DNA from 2 places in the Bifidobacterium sp. LH_424 genome. Region 1 is predicted to be linked to the other one. Evidence: riboswitches for the same ligand, from Rfam matches in the RefSeq annotation. Region 1 holds a riboswitch; the other holds the start of a gene.

Region 1 (5,363 bases):
GCTCGAGTCCGGCCAGTCGCGCCAGGTCGACGGTCGCCTCCGTGTGCCCGTTGCGTTCCAGCACGCCGCCGGGGCGCGCGACGAGCGGGAACATGTGGCCGGGTCGGCGGAAGTCCTGCGGCCGCGTGTCCGGGTCGACGCACGCCAGCGCGGTGAGCGAGCGGTCGCGCGCGCTGATGCCGGTGGAGGTGGTCACGTGGTCGATTGACACGGTGAACGCCGTGTGGTGGTTGTCCGTGTTCGCCGTGCACATCGGCGGCAGGTCGAGCCGCGTCGCCAGCTCCGGGCTCATCGGCGTGCAGATCAGGCCCCTGCCGTGCGTGGCCATGAACGCGATGTTGCTCGGCGTCGCGTGGCGGGCCGCGCAGATGAGGTCGCCTTCATTCTCGCGGCTTTCGTCGTCCGCCACGACGACGATGCGTCCGGCCGCGATGTCCCGGATGGCGCGCGCCACCGGGTCGTCCGGGTTCGTATGTTGCGTGTGTTCCGTGTGTTGCGTCTGTTCCGTCATTTCCGTCATATCTGTCATGTCCGTTCTCGATGATGTCTTGTCGTTGTCAGAATCCGTGCGCGGCGAGGAAGTCCGCCGTGATCGCGCCCGTTCCGGCGTCTCCGGCCGTCCCGGCCGTCACGCCGTCCGTGCCGCCGTCCGCCGGCATCTCCAGCAGTCGCGCCGTGTATTTCGCAATCGGGTCGGTTTCGAGGTTGACCACGTCGCCGATGCGCCGTTCGTCCAGCACCGTGTGCGCGGCGGTGTGCGGGATGATCGACACGCCGAACGAGTCGCGTCCGGCGTGCGTCACCGTCAGGCTGATCCCCTCGACGGCGATCGATCCCTTCTCGGCGATGAACCGCATGAGCGCGTACGGCGCGCGAATCGTGTACACGACTGCGATGCCGTCGCGCGTGATCGACGTGATCACGCCGGTGCCGTCGATGTGCCCGGAGACGATGTGTCCCGAGAAGCGCCCGTCGGCGGGCATCGCGCGTTCCACGTCCACATGGTCGCCGCGCCTGAGCGAGCCGAGGGAGGAGCGTCGCAGCGTCTCGTGCATCACGTCGGCGGTGAACGTCGTGCCGCGCACGGACGTGACGGTCAGGCACACGCCGTTGACGGCGATGCTTTCGCCGATCGCCGTGCGGTCGGTCACCACCGTCGGCGAGTCGACGGACAGTCGTGCGAAGTCGGCGCCGTTCTCCAATCCGACGACCGTGCCGAGGTCCTCAACGATTCCGGTGAACATAGTCGACGCCTCCTTCGATGACGATGTCGTCGCCCACCGCGGCGACGGTGCGGTGCGTGAGGAGGAAGGCGTCGTCCGGCGCGCCGACGCCCGCGCCGCCCACCGGGCCGGGCGCGGTGCGGCCGCCGAACAGTTTCGGCGCGACGTAGGCGCTCACTTTGGTCACGACTTGGTCGCGCAGCGCGGACCAGGCGAGTTCGCCGCCGCCCTCGATCATCACGCTGTCGACACCGCGCCCGCCGAGCGTCCCGACGATGGCGGCGACGGAGGCGTGCCCGTCGGCATCGGCCGGCACATGGAGGATCTCGCATCCCGCGTCGCGGTAGGCCTGCGCGCGGGTCTCGTCGGTCGAGCAGGTGGCGATGATCGTGGGCGTCTCGCGCGCGGTGGCGACGACCGCCGCGTCGCGAGGCGTGCGCAAATCGGTGTCACATATCACGCGGATCGGGTCGTGACCGCCGTCGATGCGGCAGGTGAGTTGCGGGTCGTCGGCGATGACCGTGCCCACGCCCACCATGATCGCGGCGAACCGGCCGCGGTCCTCGTGCACGCGGCGGCGCGCGGCCTCGCCGGTGATCCAGCGCGACAGGCCCGATGCGGTGGCGATGCGGCCGTCGAGCGTCATCGCGTATTTGAGCATGACGAACGGCGTGCGCGTGGTGATGTAGTGCAGGAAGATTTCGTTGAGCGCGTCGCATTCCTCGCGCAGCACGCCCTGCGTGACCTCGATACCCGCGTCCGTGAGCCGGCGCACGCCTTTGCCGGCGACCAGCGGGTTCGGGTCGGGGGAGCCGACCACCACGCGGGCGATTCCAGCGTCGATGAGCGCCTGCGTGCACGGCGGCTGCTTGCCCGTGTGACAGCAGGGTTCCAGCGTGACGTAGATCGTGGCGCCGCGCACGTCGACGCCGTCGCGTTTCGCCGCTTCGAGCGCGGCGCGTTCGGCGTGCCATCCGCCGAAATGGTCGTGATGTCCGGTGGCGATGATCGCGCCGTCGCGCGCAATGACCGCTCCCACCATCGGATTCGGGTTGACCTTGCCTGCTCCGAGTCGTGCGTGGCGCAATGCCACGGACATGAGGTCCCTATCGTCCATGAAATCCCCTTTCCTTGCGATAGGGCATGTCCAGGGTGCTTCATGATGGCGGTGGGGCCGTGTGCCAGTTTTGATTCCGGCTGCCCGGGCATCGGGCGAGAGCGTCATGCTTCGCGGCCCCGAAACGCGAACACCCCGGATTCCGTTCGAAATCCAGGGTGCTCGAGATGGGCCGCATGATGCGCATCGCCCGATGCGCGCACGCGACGGTATGCGGTCGCGCGCGCGGGCCGATGGTCCACGCCGCCGCAGCTTCTTTCATCCAGACTATGACTGTCGGTACCGGAATCTCACCGGTTCGGCATCACGACTGCTGATCGCAATCAATCGATGCTCGCGGACTGAACCGCCGATCGGGAATTTCACCCTGCCCTGAAGATGCGTATTGAATTGTCGGTTCGACAGTATAGGGACGGGGCGTAGACGGCAAAGGCCGACGTCCCATGTAGTGGACGTCGGCCTTTGCCGCGACGGGTCCCGATCAGGCGAGGCCGGAGAGCTTGTTGATGAGCTCCGGGTCGCGCGTGGCGCCCTTGTCGGCGGAGCGGGCGAAGGCGGCGTAGGCCTTGAGCGCCTGCGAGACCTTGCGGTCGCGGTGCGCCACGTAGCCGTCGCCGGCCTCGAGCTCGCGGCGGCGCTCCGCCAGCTGCTCGTCGGTCAGTTCGACGTTCACGGAACGGGCTTCGATGTCGATGTCGATGATGTCGCCGTTCTTGATGAGCGCCACCGGGCCCTTGTTCGCGGCCTCCGGGGCCATGTGGCCGATGGCCAGGCCCGAGGAGCCGCCGGAGTAGCGGCCGTCGGTGAGCATGGCGACCTGCTTGCCGATGCCCTTGCCCTTGACGAAGGAGGTCGGGTACAGCATCTCCTGCATGCCCGGGCCGCCCTTCGGGCCCTCGTAGCGGATGACCAGCGCCATGCCGGGCTTCAACGTGTCGTCGAGGATGACCTTGATGGCCTCCTCCTGGGATTCGACGACGAGCGCCGGTCCGCGGAACTTCCAGATCTCCTGCGGCACGCCGGCGGTCTTGACGACGCAGCCGTCGGGGGCGAGGTTGCCGCGCAGCACGGCGAGGCCGCCCTCGTGGATCTCCGGGTGGTCGATGTCGTGGATCGCGCCGTGCTCGCGGTCGGTGTCGAGCGAGTCGAACAGCGTCTCGTGCGTCCACGGTTCGGGGGAGATGATGTGGCCCGGCGCCGCGTGGTAGAGGGTCTTGGCCTCCTCGGTGCAGGTGTCGCGCATGATGTCCCAGTCGTCGAGCTTGGCCTCGAGCGACGGATAGTCGATGGAATGGACGTCCTTGTGCAGCTTGCCGGCGCGGTCGAGCTCGCCGAGGATGCCGCAGATGCCGCCGGCGCGGTGCACGTCGGAGATCTCCCACTTGCCGGACGGGGCGGCCTTGCAGATGCACGGCACGGTGTGCGAGATGCGCTCGATGTCGTCGAGCGTGAAGTCCACGTCCGCGGACTGGGCCATCGCGAGGATGTGCAGCACGGTGTTGGTGGAGCCGCCCATCGCGACGTCCATCGTCATCGCGTTCTCGAACGCGTGCTTGGTGGCGATGGAGCGCGGCAGCACGGAGTCGTCGGAATCCTTGTAGTACTGGTTCGCGATCTTGACGACCTGGCGCGCTGCCTTGCGGAACAGCTCCTTGCGGAAGCCGTGGGAGGCGAGGATCGTGCCGTTGCCGGGCAGGGCGAGGCCGATGGCCTCGGTCAGGCAGTTCATCGAGTTGGCGGTGAACATGCCGGCGCAGGAGCCGCAGGTCGGGCAGACGGTCTTCTCGTAGTTGAGCAGGTCCTCCTCGGAGACGTTGTCGTCGGCGGAGGCGTACATCACGGAGATGAGGTCGGTGTTCTTCTTCACGGTGCCGTCGGCGAGGACGGTGGTGCCGGCCTCCATCGGGCCGCCGGAGACGAACACGGTCGGGATGTTGAGGCGCAGGGCGGCCATCAGCATGCCGGGGACGACCTTGTCGCAGTTCGGGATGCAGATCAGGGCGTCGGCGCAGTGCGCGTTGCACTGGTATTCGACGGTGTCCGCGATGATGTCGCGGGAGGGCAGGGAATAGAGCATGCCGGTGTGGCCCATCGCGATGCCGTCGTCGACGGCCATCGTGTTGAACTCGCGCGGGATGCCGCCCGCCTCCTTGATGGCCTCGGAGACGATGCGGCCGACCTTGTTGAGGTGGACGTGGCCGGGGAGGAACTCGTCGAAGGAGTTGGCGATGGCGATGATGGGCTTCTTGCCCATATCGTCGCCGCTGACGCCTGCGGCACGGTAGAGGGCGCGCGCGCCTGCGAAGACGCGGCCGGACATGAGTTTTGCGGATCGCATTTCGGTCATGATTCCATTCAAGTCCTTAATCGGGACACGCGTTTTGTCAAGAGTCAATATGTGGAATTCACGAGGATGTTACGTCGGTAACGCTCACGCCGCGTGCGTCGTCACCGCACCGTGAGCGGTTTTCGCGGTGCCGCGCTGATCCGTCGCCATGTGCGTCGGTGCCCACGCATATGAAAGACGGGGTTCCGGATGATTCCGGAACCCCGTCTTCTCTTCTCTCTCACGCAGCGGTCGGCTCAGGCACGAGCCGACAAGTCAGTTTCAGCGGGCGATCTTCTGCGCGTCGTTGACGATGTCGGAGAGGACCTTGGTGTTGCCCATGGTGTTCTGGGCCATCGTGCTGGCACCGTACATGGCGAGACCGCGAATCATGGAATCCTTGAACGACATAATGTTTTCCTTTCAGGTTCGGTCATGGCGTTGGGCCGATGACCACGTTTGCAATTTTCGGTGTGCGACGCCCGTTTCCTGTTTTCTTGCTTGCGATGACGTGCGCCGCGAAGTCTTATGCGTTATGCGCTTGTTCAGCGGCCGAGCTTGTTGGACTCGACGAGGTCGGAGAGGACCTTGGTGTTGCCCATGGAGTGCTGGGCCATCGCGTTGGCACCGTACATGGCGAGACCGCGAATCATGGAATCCTTGAACGACATGATAATTCCTTTCGTTGGTCAAAGCC
Region 2 (5,363 bases), on a different contig from region 1:
CGTCTTGAGCTCGTCGACGAGCCGGTAGATGCGTTCGCGCGCGTCCGCGTCAAGACCCGCGGTCGGCTCGTCCATGACCAGCAGCTTCGGCCTGCACGCGATGACGCCGGCGATGGCGGCGAGCCGCTGCTGTCCACCCGACAGATCGAACGGGGAACGGTCGGCGAGACCGTCCAGACGTGCGACCCGCAGCGCCCAATCCACGCGCTCGTCGATCTCGGTCCGCGGCAGCCGCTGATTCGTGGGACCGTACGCCACGTCGTCACGCACCGTATCGGCGAACAGCTGGCGTTCCGGATGCTGCATGACGAGCCCCACCGTGCGGCGCAGCGCGGCGAGGTCGCGCCGTTTCGCCTTCTCGACGTGGATGCCGTCCACGATGATCGAACCGGAATCCGGCTTGGCGAGCGCGCACACGAGCCGCAGCAGCGTCGACTTGCCGGAACCGTTCGCGCCCATCAGCGCCACCGTCTCGCCACGGCGGATCCCAAGCGACACGTCGTCGAGGATCGGCCCGCCGCCGGCGTAGGCGTAGGAGACGTGGGAGACGGACAGCATGATGTCGGTGGCGGGGGAGTGCGTCGCCTGTCGCGGGACCACCCCCACCCGCTTCGCGGGAGCCCCCACCGGCGGGGGCGAAGGACATGCGTCGTCGTCCGCCATCCGACCATGTTCGAGCCGCACGACGCGACCCGCCCGCGCGATCTCGTCCGGATGGTGCGTCACGTGGACGATGGTCGTGCCGGCGGCATGCAGCTCGTCGAGCACGTCCATCACCTCGCGTCGCGCCAACGGGTCGAGCATGGCGGTCGGCTCGTCGAGCACGAGCAGGCGTGGGCGCATGGCGAGCATGCCTGCGATGGCGGCGCGCTGCTGCTGGCCGCCGCTCATGCGGATCGGGTTCGCGCGGCGCATGTCGTCCAGTCGCACGGCGTGCAATGATTCGGCGATGCGCTCGCCGATGCCGCCGCGCCCGTTGCCGTCGTCGCCGTCGCGCGGTATGCCGAGATTCTCCGGTCCGAACGCCACATCGTCCTCGAGCACGGTGGTGACGAGCTGGTCCTCCGGATTCTGGAACACGGCGCCGATGCCCCGACGGGCCGCACGATAGGCGTCCGCGTCTGGACCGGCGTCGGAGAAGACGGTATGGCCGAGCAGGATCACGGCGCCTGCATCAGGCGCGGCGAGACCGGCGACGAGACGGGCGAGCGTCGATTTGCCCGATCCGTTCGCGCCGGTGAGCGCGACATAGTCGCCTTCCCGTACGGTCAGGGAGGCGTCGTCGAGCGCCCAGGTGGCGCCGCCGTCGTAGCTGAAGCGGATGTGGTCGAGTTCGGCGAGGTTCACGGTCGTCGGTTACTTGTCGAGCAGCTTGGTGATCGGCTTGTAGATGAGGAACGTGACGACCGCATGGATCGCGAACTTGAGCACGTTGAACGGCAGCAGGATCGGCACGATCATGGCGGCGACCTGCGCGACGGTCATGTGCGCGTAGATCGGCGTGATGACGAGGTTGCCGAGGATGGCCGCGGCGAGCGCGACGACCGCGCCCACGACGATGCCGATGAGCGCGCCCTTGCGCGTGCGGTCGCGACGGTAGATGACGGACGCGGGCAGCGACAGCGCGAGCGCGACGAGAATCGCCATGAGCGCGCCCCACGGGTCGGTGAACGCGTGCGGCAGGAAGCCGAGCACGGAGACGATGGCCGCGGCGGCCGGACCGAACGCGAAACCGGCGATGAGGCTCACGATGCCGGACGGATCGTACTTCAGATACGGGGCCGCCGGGAAGATCGGCAGTTCGATGAAGCTGGTGACGATCGCCAACGCGACGAACAGCGCGTAGACGGCGATGCGGCGGGTGGACCAGCGGCCGGAATCCGCGACGCCCGTGGCGTGCGTGCCGGTGGCGTGGTCGACCGTCTTGGACTGGAAATGATTATCAGAAGATACGCTCATGCCGAGCTCTCCGTTTCTCCCATCCGGACTATGACCGTTGGCTCCGGATTCGCACCGGATCGGCCGCTTTCGCGGTTCGCGGGCTTCCCGACGCCTCCCGTTGTGAATCCCGGGGGCCGGGTTACCGCCAGTAAGGAATCGCACCTTCCCTGAAACTGACAAGACACTGTATACGCGTGACCGTGGATTTCGCGCAAATCCCGTTTCACTGTGCGGAAAACCCGTCGCATACGAAACGGCCCTCCGCATGACGCGCGTGTCGATGCGGAGGGCCATTGATACGGTCGTTCGGCGGTGATTCCGGGCGGGAGCCTACTTGTGCAGGAACAGGCCGCCGTCGCCCCACGCCCACCGGCCCTGGCCGGCGCCGATCTGGAAGTGCAGCTTCGCGATGCCCAGATCGTTGAGCGCCCAATGCTCGTCGCCCGCGGCCGGATCGATGTGCGCGGCAGCCGTATCATCGTCGGCATTGTAGGTGAACGTGACCGGCTGGCGGTTCATCGCGCTCGGCGCCTTCATCGCCGCCTCGACGCCCGCCTTGAACCAGGCCGGCGCCGTCTCGCGCGCCTCGGCGGACATGCCGGCGGTGAACTCGTCGAACGACTTCGTGGGACGATGCGTACGCTGGAACTCGACGAGCTCCTCATACGACTTCGCCATGCGCTCCACGTGATGCTCCGGGTGGCCGATCACCACGGCGAGGTACAGCTCCTCACCGTTGCGGATATGGCAATGCCTCGCCGCCTCCGCACGGTCCCAGCTGCCCGCCACCCACAGGGTGCCCAGGCCCCTCAAGGTCGCGGCGAGCACGGCGCGCTCCGCGTAGAAGCCGGCGCGCTCCTTGGCCTCGGCGTCGTTCTTCGGGCCGACGACGGCCAGATAGTTCGCCGCGTTCCTGAGATGTCCGGAGGCGTTCGCCTCCGCGAACACCTCCGGGTGGTTGCGCACCAGCTGGAGATGCAGGTCTCCGAGGAGATTCAACGGCGCGAGGGTCATGTCGAGCTGACGGGCCGTGTCGTCGTCGATCGGTTCGTCGTCGTAGGAGCGGATGGCGGTGCGGATGTTCACCGCATCGATCAGTTGCGTGTGTTCTGCCATGCCTCCCATTATGTCACCGCATTATGGCACCGCACGATGCGGCGACGGTGCAAACGTATGCGCGACATGCGGGCGTTCGTCCGCTGTTTGGGATGCGAGGGCGGTACGATGCAGGTAACGGTTAGGAAATCCAATACAAGGAGGAGAATCGACGATGATTGAAACCGCGCAGGCGTTCGGCATCGATATCGGCGGCTCCGGCATCAAGGCCGCGCCCGTCAACCTGGAGAAGGGCGAATTCGCCGAACCCCGACTCAAGATCCTCACCCCCGAGGTGTCCACTCCGGACGCGGTCGCCAAGATCGTGCGCCAGCAGCTCGACCACTTCGAAGTGCCCGAATCCGCTCCGGTCGGCATCGCGTTCCCGGCGCCGATCAAGCCGGGCAAGCCGCTCGACTTCATGGCCAACCTCGACCAGTCGTGGGTCGGCGTCGACGTGACCGCCGTGTTCTCGGAGGCCGCCGGCCGCCCCGTCACCGTCGTCAACGATGCGGACGCCGCGGGCCTCGCCGAACAGCAGTTCGGCGCCGCCAAGGGCAAGGACGGCCTCGTCATCGCCACGACGCTCGGTACCGGCATCGGCACCGCGCTCATCATCGACGGCGTGCTCGTGCCCAACACCGAACTCGGCCACCTCATCCTCTCCGACAAGCACCCGGACGCGGAGAAGTACGCGGCCAGCTCCATCCGCGAGCAGGAGGACCTCGGCTACAAGAAGTGGGCGAAGCGCCTCACCAAGTACTACGGTCTGCTGGAGAAGTACTTCAACCCGGATCTGTTCGTCGTCGGCGGCGGCGTGAGCCGCAAGGCGGACAAGTTCCTGCCGTTCATCGAGATCAAGACCCCGATCGTGCCCGCAGCGCTGCGCAACGAGGCCGGCATCGTCGGCGCCGCTTACTACGCGAGCACCAAGCAGGACTGAGTCCGATCGCCGTCTTCCGAAGACGGCATGGGGCCGCCCGGATCCGTTCCGGGCGGCCCTTCGTCGTCCGCGCTACAGTGGAGGCATGACCGTTCGATTCTCCTCCCGCGTGGACATCTCCGCGCCCAACCCGATCGCCGCCGCCGAAGCCGAGGCGCGCGCGCAGGGCGTGACGCTCGGCAAGCTCAACGATTCCAACCCGACCAGGCACGGGCTCGCCCCGGCCGAGGTACCGGGGGAGTATACGGCGGAGCCGCGCGGGCCGCGTGCGGCGAGGGAGTCGCTGGCCCGCTTCCTCGGGGGCGTCGACCCGGATTCGCTGTACCTGCTGAGCTCCACGTCGCAGGCGTATTCGTGGCTCATCAAACTGCTGTGCGACGCCGGTGACGCGGTGCTCGCCCCGAAGCCCGGTTATCCGCTCATCGAATCGATCGCGCGTCTCGAATGCGTCGACACGATCGAATACCAACTCCAGTTCGACGGCTCCTGGTACATCGACACCGCCGCCATCGAGGAGCTGCTCTACTCGCAGGAGGGCGACCGCATCCGCGCGCTCGTCCTCATCAACCCGAACAATCCGACCGGCTCCTACGTGAAACCGGAAGAGCGCGCCACGCTCGTGCGCCTGTGCCAGGAACGCGGCATCGCCATCATCGCCGACGAGGTGTTCTACGACTATGCGTTGGAGCCGTTCGACGGCAACGCACGGCTCGCGGGGGAGACCGGCGCGCTCACGTTCGCGCTCGACGGCTTCTCCAAGATGCTTGCCGCGCCGCACGCCAAAGTCGGCTGGATCCGCGTCTCCGGGCCGGAGGACGACGTGCGCGAGGCGCAGCGCCGACTCGACGTCATCGCCGACGACTATCTGCCGATGAGCGACATCATCGCCGACCGGCTGCCCGAACTGCTGTCGGTCGCGCCGCACCAGACGGCGCGCGTGCGCGACCGCGTGCGCGCCAACCTCGCCACCCTGCACGCGCTGCTCGCACGCGACGCGCACGGGCTCGTCGACGTGCTGCGCGCGGAGGGCGGCTGGAACGTGCTGTTGCGCGTACCGGCCGTCATCGACGAGAACGAGCTCGTGCTCAGACTCATCGGGACCAGGCGTCTCACCGGACAACCCGGCTACTTCTTCGACATGACAACGAACGGCTATCTCGCGCTGTCGCTGCTGCCCGAGGCGGACGAGTTCCGCGCGAACGTGACGGCCGTGCTCGACACGGTCGCCGCGATGCTCGACCTCGGCTGACGGCGAACGTGACGGCGGCGACGGCTATCCCGATGACGGCGACCCGATGGCGGCGACCCGATGGCGGCGGGCCGATGGCGGCGGGCCGGCCTTACGCCGCCGACTTCGCCGCCTCGTAGCGTTTGCGAATCAGAT

Evidence for each region. Region 1 has a riboswitch for FMN ahead of ribD (bifunctional diaminohydroxyphosphoribosylaminopyrimidine deaminase/5-amino-6-(5-phosphoribosylamino)uracil reductase RibD). Riboswitches for the same ligand answer to the same signal wherever they lie in the genome.
Region 2: it holds a riboswitch for FMN, as region 1 does, so the genes downstream of both, AC1AYP_RS04935 (ECF transporter S component) here and ribD (bifunctional diaminohydroxyphosphoribosylaminopyrimidine deaminase/5-amino-6-(5-phosphoribosylamino)uracil reductase RibD) in region 1, are expected to answer to the same signal.

What each region holds. Positions count from the first base shown of each region.
Region 1 is NZ_JBKEVC010000001.1:131,069-136,431, forward strand. Features, by position in the region: gene AC1AYP_RS00440 (bifunctional 3,4-dihydroxy-2-butanone-4-phosphate synthase/GTP cyclohydrolase II) at 1-520, opposite strand, end outside; gene AC1AYP_RS00445 (riboflavin synthase) at 558-1,244, opposite strand; gene ribD (bifunctional diaminohydroxyphosphoribosylaminopyrimidine deaminase/5-amino-6-(5-phosphoribosylamino)uracil reductase RibD) at 1,225-2,340, opposite strand; FMN riboswitch at 2,587-2,724, opposite strand; gene ilvD (dihydroxy-acid dehydratase) at 2,822-4,687, opposite strand; gene AC1AYP_RS00460 (hypothetical protein) at 4,949-5,077, opposite strand; gene AC1AYP_RS00465 (hypothetical protein) at 5,212-5,337, opposite strand.
Region 2 is NZ_JBKEVC010000003.1:208,360-213,722, reverse strand. Features, by position in the region: gene AC1AYP_RS04940 (energy-coupling factor transporter ATPase) at 1-1,347, opposite strand, end outside; gene AC1AYP_RS04935 (ECF transporter S component) at 1,357-1,959, opposite strand; FMN riboswitch at 1,967-2,120, opposite strand; gene AC1AYP_RS04930 (nitroreductase family protein) at 2,272-3,057, opposite strand; gene ppgK (polyphosphate--glucose phosphotransferase) at 3,212-3,979, shown strand; gene AC1AYP_RS04920 (pyridoxal phosphate-dependent aminotransferase) at 4,065-5,228, shown strand; gene AC1AYP_RS04915 (ATP-binding cassette domain-containing protein) at 5,320-5,363, opposite strand, start outside.